One region of the Mangrovibacter sp. MFB070 genome, then DNA from elsewhere that is predicted to be linked to it. Evidence: predicted binding sites of a transcription regulator. Region 1 holds the regulator's gene; each other region holds the start of a gene.
What was found. The regulator sigma-54, encoded in region 1, starts transcription at its own class of promoters, with help from an activator protein. The targets are predictions, from matches to a motif close to GTTGGCACANNTTTCGCTNT.

Region 2: a site for sigma-54 is predicted at 1,929-1,948, ahead of hydN (electron transport protein HydN). Genes of this name have one in related genera too.
Region 3: a site for sigma-54 is predicted at 1,583-1,602, ahead of hycA (formate hydrogenlyase regulator HycA). Genes of this name have one in related genera too.
Region 4: a site for sigma-54 is predicted at 1,529-1,548, ahead of glnA (glutamate--ammonia ligase). Genes of this name have one in related genera too.

Annotation. Positions count from the first base shown of each region.
Region 1 is NZ_JJMI01000011.1:135,149-139,403, reverse strand. It holds gene rapZ (RNase adapter RapZ) at 1-590, opposite strand, end outside; gene ptsN (PTS IIA-like nitrogen regulatory protein PtsN) at 811-1,296, opposite strand; gene hpf (ribosome hibernation promoting factor) at 1,379-1,666, opposite strand; gene rpoN (RNA polymerase factor sigma-54) at 1,689-3,122, opposite strand; gene lptB (LPS export ABC transporter ATP-binding protein) at 3,284-4,009, opposite strand; gene lptA (lipopolysaccharide ABC transporter substrate-binding protein LptA) at 4,016-4,255, opposite strand, start outside.
Region 2 is NZ_JJMI01000025.1:246,873-251,127, reverse strand. It holds gene DT73_RS13345 (formate hydrogenlyase complex iron-sulfur subunit) at 1-190, shown strand, start outside; gene DT73_RS13340 (NADH-quinone oxidoreductase subunit B family protein) at 190-954, shown strand; gene DT73_RS13335 (formate hydrogenlyase maturation HycH family protein) at 954-1,364, shown strand; gene hycI (hydrogenase maturation peptidase HycI) at 1,357-1,824, shown strand; gene hydN (electron transport protein HydN) at 1,986-2,531, shown strand; gene fdhF (formate dehydrogenase subunit alpha) at 2,569-4,255, shown strand, end outside.
Region 3 is NZ_JJMI01000025.1:255,618-259,872, forward strand. It holds gene hycC (formate hydrogenlyase subunit 3) at 1-390, opposite strand, end outside; gene DT73_RS13365 (4Fe-4S dicluster domain-containing protein) at 387-995, opposite strand; gene hycA (formate hydrogenlyase regulator HycA) at 1,082-1,549, opposite strand; gene hypA (hydrogenase maturation nickel metallochaperone HypA) at 1,775-2,119, shown strand; gene hypB (hydrogenase nickel incorporation protein HypB) at 2,129-3,013, shown strand; gene DT73_RS13385 (HypC/HybG/HupF family hydrogenase formation chaperone) at 3,004-3,279, shown strand; gene hypD (hydrogenase formation protein HypD) at 3,281-4,255, shown strand, end outside.
Region 4 is NZ_JJMI01000052.1:13,062-17,316, reverse strand. It holds gene typA (ribosome-dependent GTPase TypA) at 1-1,257, opposite strand, end outside; gene glnA (glutamate--ammonia ligase) at 1,634-3,043, shown strand; gene glnL (nitrogen regulation protein NR(II)) at 3,193-4,242, shown strand; gene glnG (nitrogen regulation protein NR(I)) at 4,250-4,255, shown strand, end outside.

The DNA.
Region 1 (4,255 bases):
GGGCGTAGTTTGGGATCCCAGTGCGGGTTTGGCAGAAAGCGAACATCAAAAACGTAATCTGCGTCGATAGGTATGCCGTGTTTAAAACCGAATGATTCAAATACCATGGTGAGTTCACGCTCACGTTTACCCAGCAGCCGGGTTCGCAGCATTTCTGCCAGTTCATGAACTGACATTTCCGAAGTATCAACAATCAGATCGGCCCGGGATCGCAGTGGCTCCAGCAGATCATTTTCTTCATCGATCGCACTTTCCAGTGACAGATTCTTACTGGACAGCGGATGAAGACGCCTTGTGTCACTGTAGCGTCGAATCAGAGTGTTACGGTCAGCATCAAGGAACAGAAGTTGCGGCGAAAAGGTATCAGGCAAATTACGCATTGCCTGTTCAAAAATTTCCGGAGATTCGGGCATATTGCGTACATCAATACTGACTGCCGCAGACGTTTGCCTGTCAGATAATGTGCGGGCTAAATCGGGTAGCAACACAACTGGCAGGTTATCTACACAGTAAAACCCCATATCTTCCAGAGCACGCAAGGCTACGGATTTCCCTGAACCTGAGCGGCCGCTGACAATCATCAGCACCATGAACGGTCTCTCCCCCAGTCTGAATATACCCGTTATCGGTTTGCACAGGGTGGCGATATTTATCTCTCTCATCCCTGAGAGGCACCCTGATGGCCTTCACCAGCAACCTATTACGTTGCTAACTGGCATATAAAGCCAGTGACGTCTACGGTGTTGGCCTGCTGCACTCCAAATTTTTATGGGTATCTTGTGGTGTTATTGCATGATTACTGCGCCTGAATCAGGCTCCTGCATTTCCTGCATCAGTAATAATGTTAAATAACTCTTCATCCGTTTGCGCCATACGGAGCTGACGGCAAATAGTTTTGTCAGCCAGTTTTTTGGCGACCAGCGACAATGTATGTAAGTGTGTTTTAGTTTGGTCTGCCGGAACCAGCAAAGCGAACAAGAGATCAACTGGCTGGTTATCAATGGCATCGAAAGGTATGGGTGTTTCCAGACGGATAAATACACCTACGGCACGTAATGTGTCTTCTTCCAGTTTACCGTGCGGGATAGCGATACCATTGCCAATACCGGTACTTCCCATGCGCTCACGGGTTAGTACAGCATCAAAAACCGCTTGTGACGGAAGGCCTAACTGCTTAGCCGCCAGTTCACTGACGATTTCCAGAGCACGTTTTTTGCTCTGACAATGCACGTTATTACGCGTACATTCCTGGTTCAGGACAGCGCTGAGTTGCAGCGCGGAATCATTATTCATCATAGCTCCACCTGGCACCCTCTGTGCCAGCGGCCCGCTATCCTGCGATAACGGGCCGCTGAGATTCAGGGAAATACCTGGGTCATCAATGCTGTTTCAGTTTATCTTTGTGTTTGGTTAACTGACGGGCGAGTTTATCTATCAAACCGTCAATTGCGGCATACATATCCTGGCCTTCGGCACTGGCATGCAACTCACCGCCATTTACATGAAGCGTTGCATCCGCTGTTTGAGTGACTTTTTCCACTTTCAACACAATATAGACCTGGTTGATCCTTTCGAAATACTGCTCCAGTTTGGCGAACTTTGTGTTGACGAATTCGCGCATAGCTTCAGTAATCTCGACATTCTGTCCTGTGATATTGAGTTGCATATTGTCTTCCTTATCGGTTAAGTCAAACCAATTGTTTACGCTGGTTCGACGGCGGTATGGATAAAGACTCGCGGTATTTTGCGACAGTGCGCCGCGCCACCATGATACCTTGATCAGATAACATAGAAGTCAGTTTACTATCACTAAGTGGTTTTGCCGGGTTTTCTGCGGCAATCAACTTCTTCACCAGCGCACGAATAGCCGTGGAAGAGGCTTCGCCCCCACCTTCGGTGTTCACATGGCTGGAGAAGAAATATTTCAGCTCAAAAATGCCCCGTGGGCTGTGCAGGTATTTTTGCGTGGTAACGCGCGAAATCGTTGATTCGTGCATTTCCACCGCCTGAGCAATATCTGCCAGCACCATTGGCTTCATGTATTCTTCGCCATTTTCGAAAAAAGCCTGTTGTTGCTCAACAATACACTGGCTGACTTTGAGCAGTGTTTCATTGCGGCTTTCCAGACTTTTGATTAACCATTTCGCTTCCTGCAAATTACTGCGGATGAACTGGCTGTCACTGTCATTACGCGAATTGTTGCACATAGAGGCGTAATGCTGGTTGATGGACAAGCGGGGAATACTGTCGGAATTCAGTTCGACTGTCCAGCGCCCTTTATGTTTGCGAACCAACACATCCGGAATAACGTATTCAGGCTCAGTGGTGTGAATGGACTGGCCAGGGCGAGGGTCAAGAGACAGGATCAGCACCATCGCATCTTTCAGCACATCTTCTTTAAGACGCGTGACTTTCATCAGTGTGCGGAAGTCATGGTTTGCCAGAAGATCGAGATGCCCGTTGATTATCTGCCGGGCTTCTTCAATAAAAGGTGTTTCACGGGAGAACTGTGAAAGCTGGATAAGCAAACAATCACGTAAATCACGGGCAGCAACCCCCACAGGATCAAATCGCTGTACTCGCTTGAGTACGGCCTCAATTTCATCCAGTGTGATGGTTTCGTCGCCCATGCTTTCCAGAATATCTTCAACGGGAACGGTGAGATAACCTGTTTCATCTACGGCATCGACAATCGATGTGGCAATTGCCCTGTCAGTATCAGAAAACGGAGTCAGCTCCACTTGCCACATCAGGTAATCCTGCAATGTTTGAGTCGTCTCACCCTGATAAACAGGTAGTTCATCATCAATGTAATCTGCCCCGGTTCCTGATGGTGTCCCGGCGGTATAGATTTCATCCCAGCTCGCATCCAGAGGCAGCTCTTCAGGCATGTCTTTTTGCTCAAGCGCTTCCCGGGTATCCAGCGATTCACTATCCTGGGCATCCTGAGTTTCCACTTCTTCATGAAAATCGGTTTGCTCAAGCAGCGGATTATTTTCCAGCGCTTGCTGGAGTTCTTGCTGCAGTTCCAGCGTAGACAGTTGCAACAGGCGAATGGCCTGTTGTAGCTGAGGCGTCATGGCAAGCTGTTGACTAAGCTTTAGTTGCAAACCTTGCTTCATATTCAGAGCATACTTCCTCAGGTCAATACGTTAATAATACCTGCCCTGGCAAAAAGAAAAACTCTCCTGATAAAGTGAAACGGTGACAGTGATAACGAATAGCGAACAAACCTGATACGAGGTGTCCTCACTCTTTTTTACATCCTGTCACGCTTACCCTATCAGAGTCTGAACTCTTCCCCAAGATATACCCGCTTCACATGCTCGTCTTCGAGAATTTCGCCTGGTGTACCATGGGCAATAAGGTGACCCTGGCTGACGATATAAGCCCGTTCACAAACCGCCAGTGTTTCGCGCACGTTGTGGTCGGTAATCAATACGCCCAGACCGCTGTCACGCAGATGTTCGATAATACGTTTTATGTCGATAACCGAGATGGGGTCAACCCCTGCGAAGGGTTCATCCAGCAGAATGAACTTCGGATTAGCAGCCAGTGCTCGCGCAATCTCTACACGACGGCGTTCACCACCTGACAGAGATTGCCCGAGGCTGTCGCGCAGATGTTCGATGTGAAACTCCTCCATCAACTCATTTGCCCGATCAACACGTTGTTCGCTGGAGAGGTCATCGCGAATTTGTAACACCGCCATCAGGTTATCGTACACGCTGAGACGCCGGAAAATAGATGCTTCCTGCGGCAGATAGCCAATCCCTCTGCGGGCACGGGCATGAAGCGGTAACAGGCTGATGTCTTCATCGTCAATGGTGATATTACCGGCGTCGCGTGGAACAATACCCACTACCATGTAAAACGTGGTGGTTTTCCCCGCACCGTTAGGCCCCAGCAGGCCAACGATTTCGCCAGAGTTCACAGTTAAACTGACATCTTCGACGACCCGACGCCCTTTATAGGCCTTCGCCAGGTTTTTCGCTGTAAGTGTTGCCATACTGAATTAGTTACTCTTTTTAGGGGCAGTTGCCTGGTCTTTCTTGTCCTGAAGTTGGGACGGAACCAGAACGGTCGTCACGCGTTTACCTTTGTCGCTAAACGCCTGCATTTTCTGTTCTTTCACCAGATAGGTAATTTTATCGCCAGTGATATTACTATCAAGTTGCTCCAGATAAGCTTTGCCAGTCAGAACGACAAAATCATTTTGCAGTTCATAATGCATGTGGCTGGCATGGCCTTTAAC
Region 2 (4,255 bases), on a different contig from region 1:
GGAATGCGGCAAGCCTTTTGCGGTACAAAAAGAGATTGATTACGCCATTGCTTTGTTAGCCCATGAGGGCGACCCGCGCGCGGAATCACGCCGGGAAAGTTTTGAAACCTGCCCGGACTGCAAGCGTCAGCAGTGCCTTGCGCCGTCAGATAAAATTGATTTCAGCCGCCAGATGAAGGAGGCCAGCTGATGAGCAACCTGTTAGGGCCACGCGACGCCAACGGGATACCGGTTCCCATGACAGTGGATGAATCCATTGCGCAGATGAAAACGTCGTTGCTGAAAAAAATCAAACGCTCTGCCTATGTTTACCGGGTGGACTGCGGTGGCTGCAACGGCTGTGAAATTGAGATTTTCGCCACTATTTCACCACTGTTCGACGCTGAACGCTTCGGGATTAAAGTAGTGCCATCACCACGTCATGCCGACATTCTGTTATTTACTGGCGCGGTTACTCGTGCGATGCGCTCGCCGGCGTTGCGGGCCTGGGAATCAGCCCCGGATCCGAAAATCTGTATTTCTTACGGGGCCTGTGGCAACAGTGGCGGCATCTTCCATGACCTGTATTGCGTCTGGGGCGGTACCGACAAAATAGTGCCGGTTGATGTCTATATTCCAGGTTGCCCGCCGACACCTGCCGCCACACTGTATGGTTTTGCCATGGCGTTAGGGTTGCTGGAGCAGAAAATTCATGCCCGTTTGCCGGGAGAAGTGGATAACCAGCCTGCACAGTTATTACACCCGGATATGGTTCAGCCGTTGCGTGTGCGTATTGAGCGTGAAGCGCGCCGCCTGGCGGGCTACCGCTATGGCCGCCAGATTGCCAATGATTACCTGCGTATGCTGGCACAAGGTGAAGATAAAGTGGGGAGCTGGTTGTCGAGCGAAAATGATCCGCGCCTGAGTGAAATTGTTGGCAATCTGCAAAATCTGGTGGCCGGGGAGCGTGTCTGATGAGTGAAACCGTGGTGTTCAGCCAGTTGAGCCGCAAATTTGTCGATGAAAACGACAATACGCCCGCAGATGCCCAACAAGTGGTGTATTACAGCCTGGCGATTGGCCACCATCTGGGGGTGATCGACTGCCTGAAGGCCGCGTTGACGTGCCCTTATCCGGCTTACCAGGCATGGGTGGCAACACTCGAAGCGGGTAGCCAGGCGCGGCGTAAAATGGAAGGCGTGCCGCGTTATGGGGAAATCGTTATCGACAGTACCCATGTCGACATGCTGGCTTACGCGTTTGATAACGCCCGCAGCCAGCAAACGCCGGAGCAACAAAGCTGGAGCGAGCAAATGCTGGCAATGTTGCAGGCTATTCACCAGGAGCCGGCAGTGTACCTGATGGTCAGGAGGCAACATGACTGACGTATTGTTATGTGTTGGCAACAGCATGATGGGCGATGACGGCGCCGGTCCGTTACTGGCCGAGCGCTTTCGTGCAGCTCCTCAGGGTAACTGGGTGCTGATAGATGGCGGCAGCGCCCCGGAAAATGATGTTGTGGCGATTCGTGAATTACGGCCAGACCGCCTGCTGCTGGTTGATGCCACAGAAATGGGGCTCAACCCAGGCGAAATCCGGGTTATCAACCCGGATGATATTGCCGAAATGTTTATGATGACCACCCATAATATGCCGCTGAACTATTTGGTTGACCAAATCAAAGAGGATGTGGGAGAGGTGATTTTCCTCGGTATCCAACCCGATATCGTGGGTTTTTATTACCCCATGACTGCACCGGTGATTGCTGCCGTGGATGAAGTTTATGCCCGGCTTGCCAGTTGGGAAGGGCAGGGCGGCTTTGCCTTACTGGAGCCAGACTGCTGATTTTTAGCTGTCATCATGTTGTCAAATGTCATCGTCACTTGTGTCGATGACATTTTTTTTGGCAAAAATAAAAAATAAAATCTTTAAATAACAATGTATTAATAGTTGGCATGAAATGTGCTTAATAAGCGCGGAAACCACTATTACTGCTGGAGAAGTAGATGAACCGTTTCATCCTTGCTGATGCGAGCAAATGTATCGGGTGTCGCACATGTGAAGTGGCATGTGTGGTATCTCACCAGGAAAACCAGGATTGCGCTGCGCTGACGCCACAGACTTTTCAACCACGCATTCATGTTATTAAAGGCGTCAACGTTTCGACGGCAACCATGTGCCGCCAGTGTGAAGATGCTCCCTGTGCCAATGTTTGCCCGAACGGCGCCATCAGCCGCGATAAAGGTTTTGTTCATGTTATGCAAGAACGCTGCATTGGTTGTAAAACCTGTGTGGTTGCCTGCCCCTATGGCGCGATGGATGTCGTCGTGAAACCGGTAGTGCGTAACAGCGGTGCCGGGCTGAATATTCAGGCTGAAAAAGCAGAAGCGCACAAATGTGACCTGTGTTTTCACCGTGAAAATGGCCCTGCCTGTGTTGAGGCCTGCCCGACCAACGCAATTGTTTGTGTCGACAGAAATAAGCTGGAGTCAATGAGTGCGGAAAAACGCCGCCGTGCTGCTCTGGATACCACCACATCGCTGATGTTTTAATCTCAGTGACTTTCAACTTTTAACAGGTCTGTTATAGATGAAAAAGATTACCAGTGTTTGCCCCTATTGCGGAGCAGGCTGCAAACTGAAACTTGTCGTTGAAAACAACAAAATCATCCGTGCTGAAGCCGCCGATGGTAAAACCAACCAGAATGAATTGTGCCTTAAAGGCTACTATGGCTGGGACTTCCTGAACGATACCAAACTGCTGACACCACGCCTCCAGCAGCCAATGATCCGCTATGAAAAAGGTGGCAAACTTCAGCCTGTTTCCTGGGAAGAAGCTATCAGCTACACCGCAAAACGTTTAAGTGATATCAAAGCCAAATATGGCCCGCGTTCTATCATGACCACCGGTTCTTCTCGTGGTACGGGTAACGAAACTAACTTTGTGATGCAGAAGTTTGCCCGTGCGGTGCTCAATACCAATAACGTCGATTGCTGTGCGCGTGTGTGCCATGGCCCGTCTGTTGCCGGTTTGCAGGCAGCATTAGGTAATGGGGCAATGAGTAACTCCATTGGTGACATTGAGAATTCACGTTGCCTGCTGGTAATTGGTTACAACTGTGCGGATTCACACCCAATCGTGGCGCGCCGGGTGATTAAAGCCAAAGAAAATGGCGCCAAAATTATTGTTTGCGACCCGCGTCGCATTGAAACTGCCCGTATTGCTGACCAGCATTTGCAAATTAAAAACGGTTGTAACATGGCGCTGGTGAATGCCTTCGCTTATGTCCTGCTGGAAGAAAACCTCTACGACAAAGAGTATGTTGCGAAATATACCGAAGGTCTGGATGCTTACCGTGAAGTGGTAAAAGACTACGCACCGGAAGCTGTAGAACACCTGACTGGGGTTAGCGCGCAGCAAATTCGCCAGGCGATGCGTACTTATGCCGCGGCACCTTCCGCCACTATCATGTGGGGTATGGGTGTTACTCAGTTTGGCCAGGCTGTTGATGTGGTTAAAGGCCTCGCAAGCCTTGCGCTGCTGACCGGTAACCTGGGTCGTGAAAATGTTGGTGTTGGCCCGGTTCGTGGTCAGAACAACGTACAGGGTGCCTGTGATATGGGGGTTCTGCCTAACCAGTTCCCGGGCTACCAGGATGTTACCGATGCCGATGTGCGTGCCAAGTTTGCCAAAGCCTGGAATATTGACCCGGCAATCATGGATGACAAAGTGGGTACCCGCATTACCGAAGTGCCACACCTGGCGCTGGAAGGGAAAATCAAAGCCTACTACATCATGGGCGAAGACCCGCTGCAAACTGAAGCCGACCTGGGCCTGGTGCGTAAAGGGTTTGAAGCGCTCGATTTTGTTGTCGTGCAGGATATCTTCCTGACTAAAACCGCCGAAGTGGCCGATGTGCTGCTGCCTGCTACCTCCTGGGGCGAGCATGGTGGTGTCTTCACTTGTGCTGACCGTGGTTTCCAGCGTTTCGAAAAAGCCATTGAACCGCAGTACAACGTGAAACGTGACTGGGAAATTATCAGCCTGCTTGCGACAGCAATGGGTTACCCCATGCACTATGAAAACAACCAGCAAATTTGGGATGAGTTGCGTGAGTTGTGCCCGCTGTTCTATGGCGTAACCTACGAAAAAATGGGTGATATGGGGCACGTTCAGTGGCCTTGCCCGACGCTTGACCACCCGGGTACCCAGTACCTGTACAAAGGTAACAAGTTCGATACCGATAGCGGCAAAGGTAAATTGTTTGCTGCACAGT
Region 3 (4,255 bases), on a different contig from region 1:
CATGGCGAAATTAGTGGCTGTCACAGCAAGCAGTGCTGCGGCCATCAGTAAATTCAATAAGAAACCATTGCAACGGACATCTTCATGGCGGTGCCAGGCAATATTGAACACACTGACGAACAGTGACGGAATACACAGCGCAATCAGCCAGATACTGCTTAATGCAGTTAGCTGAAACGTCATATGCATAAAGCTGAACGAGCTGACAGCCTGAGGCGCAGCCCCAGTCAGCACGGCACCTGCCGCCAGGATAGCCATCAGGCTACTGGCCGCGCCACACACCCCGGCCAGCAGGCCACTGAGCGTGCGGGAAAAGGCAAAGAAAAGCGCCAGCACTGCGGTAATAATAAAACCGAGCACCGCGCCATCCATCAACGACAACGCATTCATTTAGTTGCCTCCGTCCCGGTATTGAATAAAGACAAATCACCCAAATTCGCATTCACCGTCAGCGCACGTTTACGTTTGCTGGCCAGCGCCAAATCTGCGTTGTCCACAACACGCAGTGCTTTGGTCGGGCAGGTACGTACACAGGCCGGGCCTTGCTCATCGAACTGGCATAAATCACATTTCACAGCCACCGCACGAATACCTGGCACCCAGTCCAGCATGCTGCTGACTTTGGCCGGAGCTGGCGGTGCCGGAGGCGCTTTAGATGTATTGACGTTGGCCGGAATATCCAGCGGGCGGCTGCCGGAGAACTCAATAGCGCCAAATGGGCAGGCAATACCGCACAGCTTGCAGCTCACACACAAACTTTCATTGAGCTGAACAGCGCCATCAACACGTTTAATCGCGTTGACCGGGCACACGGTCGCGCATGGCGCGTCTTCACAGTGGTGGCATAACTGCGGCGCGGATTCATTTTTATTGCGCATGACTTTCAGGCGCGGCAGCGATTGCAGCCCCTGCTGGCGATGCGTTTCAGAACAGGCAGCTTCACAGGTATGGCAACCTATGCACAGCCTGGAGTCGGCGATAACAAAACGATTCACCGGGTATGTCCTCGGGTCGATAGTCATTTTTGACGAAAACATGCCGCAAACTGTCAATTTCGACAGATGTCGACACAGGTTAAGGCTCAGGCCAGTGCGTGGCGGGCCAGTTCTTGTTTAAGCTCACTGACATTCAGCGGCGTATCATCATGTACTGCCTGATACAGGCTGTCGTAGACACTGCCAATCTTGCCAAGGTAGTGGTCGAGCACCTGCTGGCGGTCGCGGATATTCACGGTGTTATCTATCTGTCCGGCATTGCTCAGCTCAGCCGTGCTAATCAGTAGCCGGGTGTTATCATCACGGGTACTTAAGGCATATTCGATGGTGTGGCAGTTAAAGCCTTTAGCAGGCTCAATGTGCACAATAAAGTGGTCAAACAGCACAAAGCAGAGATCCTCGTCGGGGCTGCATCCCACTGCGTGGTACAGGTGTGCTTTTGATAACGTGACGGCCTGAATCAGGGTGTTGCAGTAGGTATGCCACTGATCCTGTAGCTGGCGATGCCGGTCGGCAATGTATTCAGCTTTTTCGCTCAGTTCCCAAATGGTCATGTTGCGTTACTCTTTTGATGGAAGTTCCCTCCATAAGCACATAACGTGCCAATTTTTAATTAATTGTTTTTTAATGATTTATTTTAAAATCAAACCAATGAGCAGTTTTTTGACATGTCATTTTCGTCATCGTCGTCATCGCTGACGACATTTCTTTACCAGGGGAAAATAAAACATGGCACTTTTATTGCATTGGGTGCGCAGGGTGATTCACGAGGAGCAGTTATGCACGAAATTACACTCTGCCAGCGCGCTGTCGAATTAATGGAGCAGCAGGCTCGCCAGAATAACGCACAGCGTATTACCGCAGTCTGGCTCAAGATTGGCGCGTTCTCCTGCGTGGAAACCAGCGCACTGACCTTCTGTTTCGAACTGGTGTGCCGCGGCACGCTGGCAGAAGGTTGTGCCCTGCATATAGAAGAACAACAGGCAGAGTGCTGGTGCCCGCAGTGCCAGCAATATGTCACGTTATTAACCCAGCGCGTGCGCCGTTGCCCGCAGTGCCAGAGCGATAAGCTCCAGATAGTGGCCGACGACGGTATGCAGATAATGCGCCTGGAAATCGAGTAGGAGTGCTGTATGTGTACCACTTGTGGTTGCGGTGAAGGCAACCGTTATATCGAAGGCGATGAGCATAATCCCCACTCACCTTTCCGTAGTGCGCCTTTCGCGGCGTCAGCTTCTGTTGCTCATAAACTGAGTATCACCGGGCTGGCACCGGAAACCACCCACTTCGCGCCAGATGAACTGACAGGCGGCGACCTGCATTATGGGCACGGTGAAGCCGGTAGCCACGCGCCAGGCCAAAGCCAGCGCCGTATGCTGGAAGTTGAAATTGACGTTCTGGACAAAAACAACCAACTGGCTCGCCAGAACCGTACCTGGTTTGCCAAACAACAACAGTTGGTTCTCAACCTGGTCTCAAGCCCGGGTTCAGGTAAAACGACCCTGCTGACTGAAACCCTGAAACGCCTGCAAGGGCGTGTGCCGTGCGCCGTTATCGAAGGTGACCAGCAAACAGTTAACGATGCCGCACGTATCCGTGAAACAGGCACACCGGCAATCCAGGTGAACACCGGTAAAGGCTGCCATCTTGATGCGCAAATGATTCACGATGCCATGCACCGCCTGCCGCTGGACAACCATGGCATTCTGTTTATTGAAAACGTGGGTAATCTGGTGTGCCCGGCAAGTTTTGATTTAGGTGAACGCCATAAAGTAGCTGTGTTGTCTGTTACCGAAGGTGAAGACAAGCCACTGAAATACCCGCACATGTTCGCCGCTGCCTCACTGATGATCCTCAATAAAGTCGATTTACTGCCATACCTGGATTTTGACGTGGAAAAATGCCTCGCTTACGCCCGTGAAGTTAACCCGGGAATTGAAATTATCTCTTTGTCAGCCACCAAAGGCGACGGCATGGAGACCTGGCTTAACTGGCTGGAGGCGCAACAATGTGCATAGGCATTCCCGGGCAAATCAGCGCCCTGCTGGATGACAACCAGGCAAAAGTTGATGTCTGTGGCATCCAGCGTGATGTCGATTTAAGCCTGGTTGGGCAACACGACGAACAGGGCCAGCCGCGCCTGGGGCAATGGGTACTGGTGCATGTTGGGTTTGCCATGAGTGTGATTGATGAGCAGGAAGCCCGGGATACTCTGGATGCCTTACAGAATATGTTTGACGTTGAGCCTGATGTAGGCGCCCTGCTGTACGGCGAGGAGCGTTAATATGCATCTGGTCGATGAGTATCGCGACCCCGAACAGGTACGCAAACTTCTGGCACACCTCGCCCAGCGGGCTCCGCTGCTGGGTGCCACGCCAGAGCATCCACTGCGCATCATGGAAGTGTGTGGCGGGCACACCCACGCCATTTTCAAATTTGGCCTGGACCAGTTGTTACCACCCAATATTGAATTTATTCATGGCCCGGGCTGCCCGGTGTGTGTGCTGCCAATGGGGCGCATTGACACCTGTATTGATATTGCCCGCCGTCCCGGAGTTATTTTTTGTACTTTTGGCGATGCCTTACGCGTACCTGGCCGCCAGGGTTCCCTGCTGGATGCCAAAACGGCTGGTGCGGATATCCGTATTGTCTATTCGCCAATGGATGCCCTGAAACTGGCTCAACAAAACCCGGGCCATAAAGTGGTGTTCTTCGGGCTGGGTTTTGAAACCACGATGCCCGCCACGGCCATCACCCTGCGCCAGGCAAAAGCAAAAAACATCAATAATTTTTATTTTTTCTGCCAGCACATCACCCTGATCCCCACGCTGCAAAAATTACTGGAGCAGCCAGATAACCAGATTGATGCGTTTCTTGCCCCCGGCCATGTCAGTATGGTTATAGGCACCCAGGCTTATAATTTCATTACGCAACAATTTAATCGCCCTTTAGTGGTTGCTGGTTTCGAACCCCTTGATCTACTGCAAGGCGTAACCATGCTGGTTGAGCAGAAAATAGCGAATCACGCATGCGTGGAAAACCAGTACAGCCGCGTGGTACCTGATGAAGGCAACAAACTGGCACAACAGGCCATCGCCGATGTGTTTGTGGTTAATGGCGACAGCGAATGGCGTGGTCTGGGCGTGATTGACGCATCCGGGGTGCATTTAACCCCCGAGTACCAGAGTTTTGACGCCGAACGGCACTTTAACCCGGTGCGCCAGTCAGTCAATGACGACCCACGGGCCAGGTGTGGCGAT
Region 4 (4,255 bases), on a different contig from region 1:
CAGAGCTTCCATTACAGAACCCTGGTGCTGCTCTTCGATATCCAGCGTTACCTGCTCAAACGGTTCCTGAGTACGGCCATCGATTTCACGGAAGATAACTTTAGGACGAGATACCGCCAGTTCGAAACCTTCACGACGCATGTTTTCAATCAGAACAGACAAGTGCAGTTCACCACGACCAGAAACACGGAAAGCATCCGGATCTGGGGTTTCTTCAACACGCAGAGCTACGTTGTGCACCAGTTCTTTTTTCAGGCGATCAAGAATCTGACGAGAAGTAACGAACTTACCTTCTTTACCACAGAACGGAGAGGTGTTTACGCAGAAGAACATGGTTACGGTCGGTTCATCGACAGTCAACGCAGGCAGAGCTTCTACATTGTTCGGATCACAGATGGTGTCGGAAATATTCAGATCACCCAGGCCAGTGATTGCAATGATATCGCCAGCTTCAGCAGAAGCAGACTCAATACGTTGCAGACCCATGTGGCCCAGAACCTGGCCAACTTTGCCATTACGACGTTTACCTTCGCTGTCGATAATGGTGACTTGCTGGTTCGGTTTAACCACGCCGCGTTTGATACGCCCAATGCCGATAACACCAACATAGTTGTTGTAATCCAGCTGGGAGATTTGCATCTGGAACGGGCCATTCAGGTCAACACTTGGCGGTGCCACATGTTTCACAATGGCTTCGAACAGCGGAGTCATGTCTTCAGCCATGTCTTCGTGATCCAGACCAGCGATACCGTTTAACGCAGAAGCGTAAACAATCGGGAAGTCCAGTTGTTCGTCAGTTGCACCCAGGTTAACGAACAGGTCGAACACCTGATCTACAACCCAGTCAGGGCGTGCGCCAGGACGGTCAACTTTGTTGATAACCACAATTGGTTTCAGACCGTAGGCAAACGCTTTTTGCGTTACGAAACGAGTCTGCGGCATCGGGCCATCCATTGCGTCTACCAGCAGCAGAACTGAGTCAACCATGGACATAACGCGTTCTACTTCACCACCAAAGTCGGCGTGCCCTGGGGTGTCCACGATATTGATGCGGTAGTCGCGCCAGTTAATGGCGGTATTTTTCGCGAGGATGGTAATCCCACGCTCTTTCTCCAGGTCGTTGGAGTCCATGACGCGCTCGGTCAGCTCATTACGCTCACCAAACGTGCCAGATTGTTGCAGCAGCTTGTCGACCAGGGTGGTTTTACCATGGTCAACGTGCGCAATAATGGCGATGTTACGCAGATTTTCGATCACAACTTTGCCTCAGGCATTAGGAATAGCGCGCTATTGTACACGTATTAATCGAAGGACTGAACAGGATCACAAACATCTATTGCTAACAAGCTTACATTTCAGGGTTTGTGATCATTTTCACGAAGCACAGATTTGCACCAGTGCGCATTTATGCACCACAAAAGCGCATCACATTAGCACGCATGCACTATAATAGTGCATACTTTCCATTGTGGTGCAGTGCGTTTTCACGGTGGTGCGCATCATAACGCCTTTTGCGCTATTTTTGAAAGTTGGCACAGTTTTCGCTTAATCAAAATTACGGCAAACGCATTTTTTTTGAAGTGTTTGAAGTATTCGTTACCACGACGACAATGACAATTCCAGGAGATTTAGTATGTCCGCAGAACACGTTTTGACGATGCTGAATGAACATGATGTGAAGTTCGTTGATTTGCGCTTCACCGATACTAAAGGCAAAGAACAGCACGTCACTATCCCAGCCCACCAGGTTAACGCTGACTTCTTCGAAGAAGGCAAAATGTTCGATGGTTCTTCCATCGGTGGCTGGAAAGGTATCAACGAATCAGACATGGTACTGATGCCAGACGCCTCTACCGCCGTTCTGGATCCTTTCTATGAAGAGCCGACTCTGATCATCCGTTGCGACATTCTGGAACCTGCTACCATGCAGGGCTATGACCGCGACCCGCGCTCTATCGCAAAACGTGCTGAAGAATACCTGCGTTCTACCGGTATTGCTGATACCGTTCTGTTTGGGCCTGAGCCTGAATTCTTCCTGTTCGATGATGTTCGCTTCAAAAGCGACATCTCTGGTTGCCACGTTGCTATCGATGATATCGAAGCTGCCTGGAACTCCGATACCAAATACGAAGGCGGTAACAAAGGTCACCGTCCTGCAGTGAAAGGTGGTTACTTCCCGGTTCCGCCGGTAGATTCATCACAAGACATCCGTTCTCAAATGTGTCTGACCATGGAACAGATGGGCCTGGTTGTTGAAGCTCACCACCACGAAGTTGCGACCGCTGGCCAGAACGAAGTGGCTACCCGCTTCAATACCCTGACCAAAAAAGCTGACGAAATCCAGATCTACAAATATGTGGTGCACAACGTTGCTCACGCATTTGGTAAAACTGCAACCTTTATGCCGAAACCAATGTTTGGCGATAACGGTTCTGGTATGCACTGCCACATGTCTCTGTCCAAAAACGGTGTAAACCTGTTCTCTGGCGACAAATATGCTGGCCTGTCAGAAGAAGCGCTGTTCTACATTGGCGGTGTTATCAAACACGCTAAAGCAATCAACGCCCTGGCTAACCCATCTACCAACTCTTACAAACGTCTGGTTCCGGGTTATGAAGCACCGGTTATGCTGGCTTATTCTGCCCGTAACCGTTCTGCCTCTATCCGTATTCCGGTGGTTGCCTCTCCGAAAGCTCGCCGTATCGAAGTTCGCTTCCCGGACCCGGCTGCTAACCCGTACCTGTGCTTTGCTGCACTGATGATGGCTGGCCTTGACGGCATCAAAAACAAAATCCATCCTGGCGAAGCAATGGACAAAAACCTGTATGACCTGCCTGCAGAAGAAGCAGCAGAAATCCCACAGGTTGCAGGCTCTCTGGAAGAAGCACTGAATGCACTTGATGCAGACCGTGAGTTCCTGACTGCTGGTGGTGTATTCACTGATGACACCATCGACGCTTACCTGGAACTGCGTCGCGCAGAAAACGATCGCGTGCGTATGACTCCGCACCCGGTTGAGTTCGAACTGTACTACAGCGTCTAATTTATTAAAGAGTCGTTTTTTGTTGCCGTGGAAACTTTCAGCCCATCTTCGGATGGGCTTTTTTCTCCGACAATAAAGTTTGTTTGCCTCTTTTTTGTACCAATATCTACAAAGCACCAAAACAGTGCACAACATTCGGAGACTGCTGAATGGCAAGCGGCGCACTGCCCGATGCTGGGCAGATCCTTAATTCTCTCATCAACAGCATTCTGTTGGTTGATGACAACCTGGCGGTTCACTATGCGAACCCGGCAGCGCAGCAACTTCTGGCGCAAAGTTCCCGCAAACTTTATGGAACGCCATTACCGGAATTGCTGAGCTACTTTTCGCTCAATGTTGGGCTGATGCAAGAAAGCCTGAATGCCGGCCAGGGATTTACTGATAACGAAGTGACGTTAGTCATTGATGGGCGTTCACATATTTTGTCGCTCACAGCTCAACGGTTGCCAGAAGGCTATATTCTGCTGGAAATGGCTCCGATGGATAACCAGCGTCGCCTGAGCCAGGAACAGTTGCAACAAGCGCAACAGGTCGCAGCCCGCGATTTAGTCAGAGGGCTGGCTCATGAGATTAAAAACCCGTTAGGTGGGTTGCGCGGTGCAGCACAGTTACTCAATAAAGCACTGCCCGACCCGTCACTGACGGAATACACCAAGGTAATTATTGAGCAGGCTGACCGCCTGCGTAACCTGGTGGACAGACTGCTTGGCCCACAACAACCAGGCATGCATGTAACAGAAAGCATTCATAAAGTTGCAGAGCGGGTAGTTAAATTAGTGTCAATGGAGCTGCCCGATAACGTTACCCTGGTCAGGGATTATGACCCGAGTCTTCCAGAATTAGCGCATGACCCGGATCAAATCGAGCAGGTGTTACTCAACATCGTTCGTAATGCCCTCCAGGCTCTGGGGGAAGAAGGTGGTGAGATTACGCTGCGTACTCGTACCGCATTCCAGTTGACGCTGCATGGTGTTCGTTACCGCCTTGCGGCCCGCATTGACATAGAAGATAACGGGCCCGGTATACCAGCGCATTTACAGGATACGTTGTTCTACCCCATGGTCAGTGGCCGTGAAGGTGGCACTGGTTTAGGGTTATCCATTGCGCGCAATTTAATTGATCAGCATTCGGGAAAAATCGAATTTAACAGTTGGCCAGGCCATACCGAATTCTCGGTATACCTGCCTATTCGCCAGTGAGGTCTTTATGCAA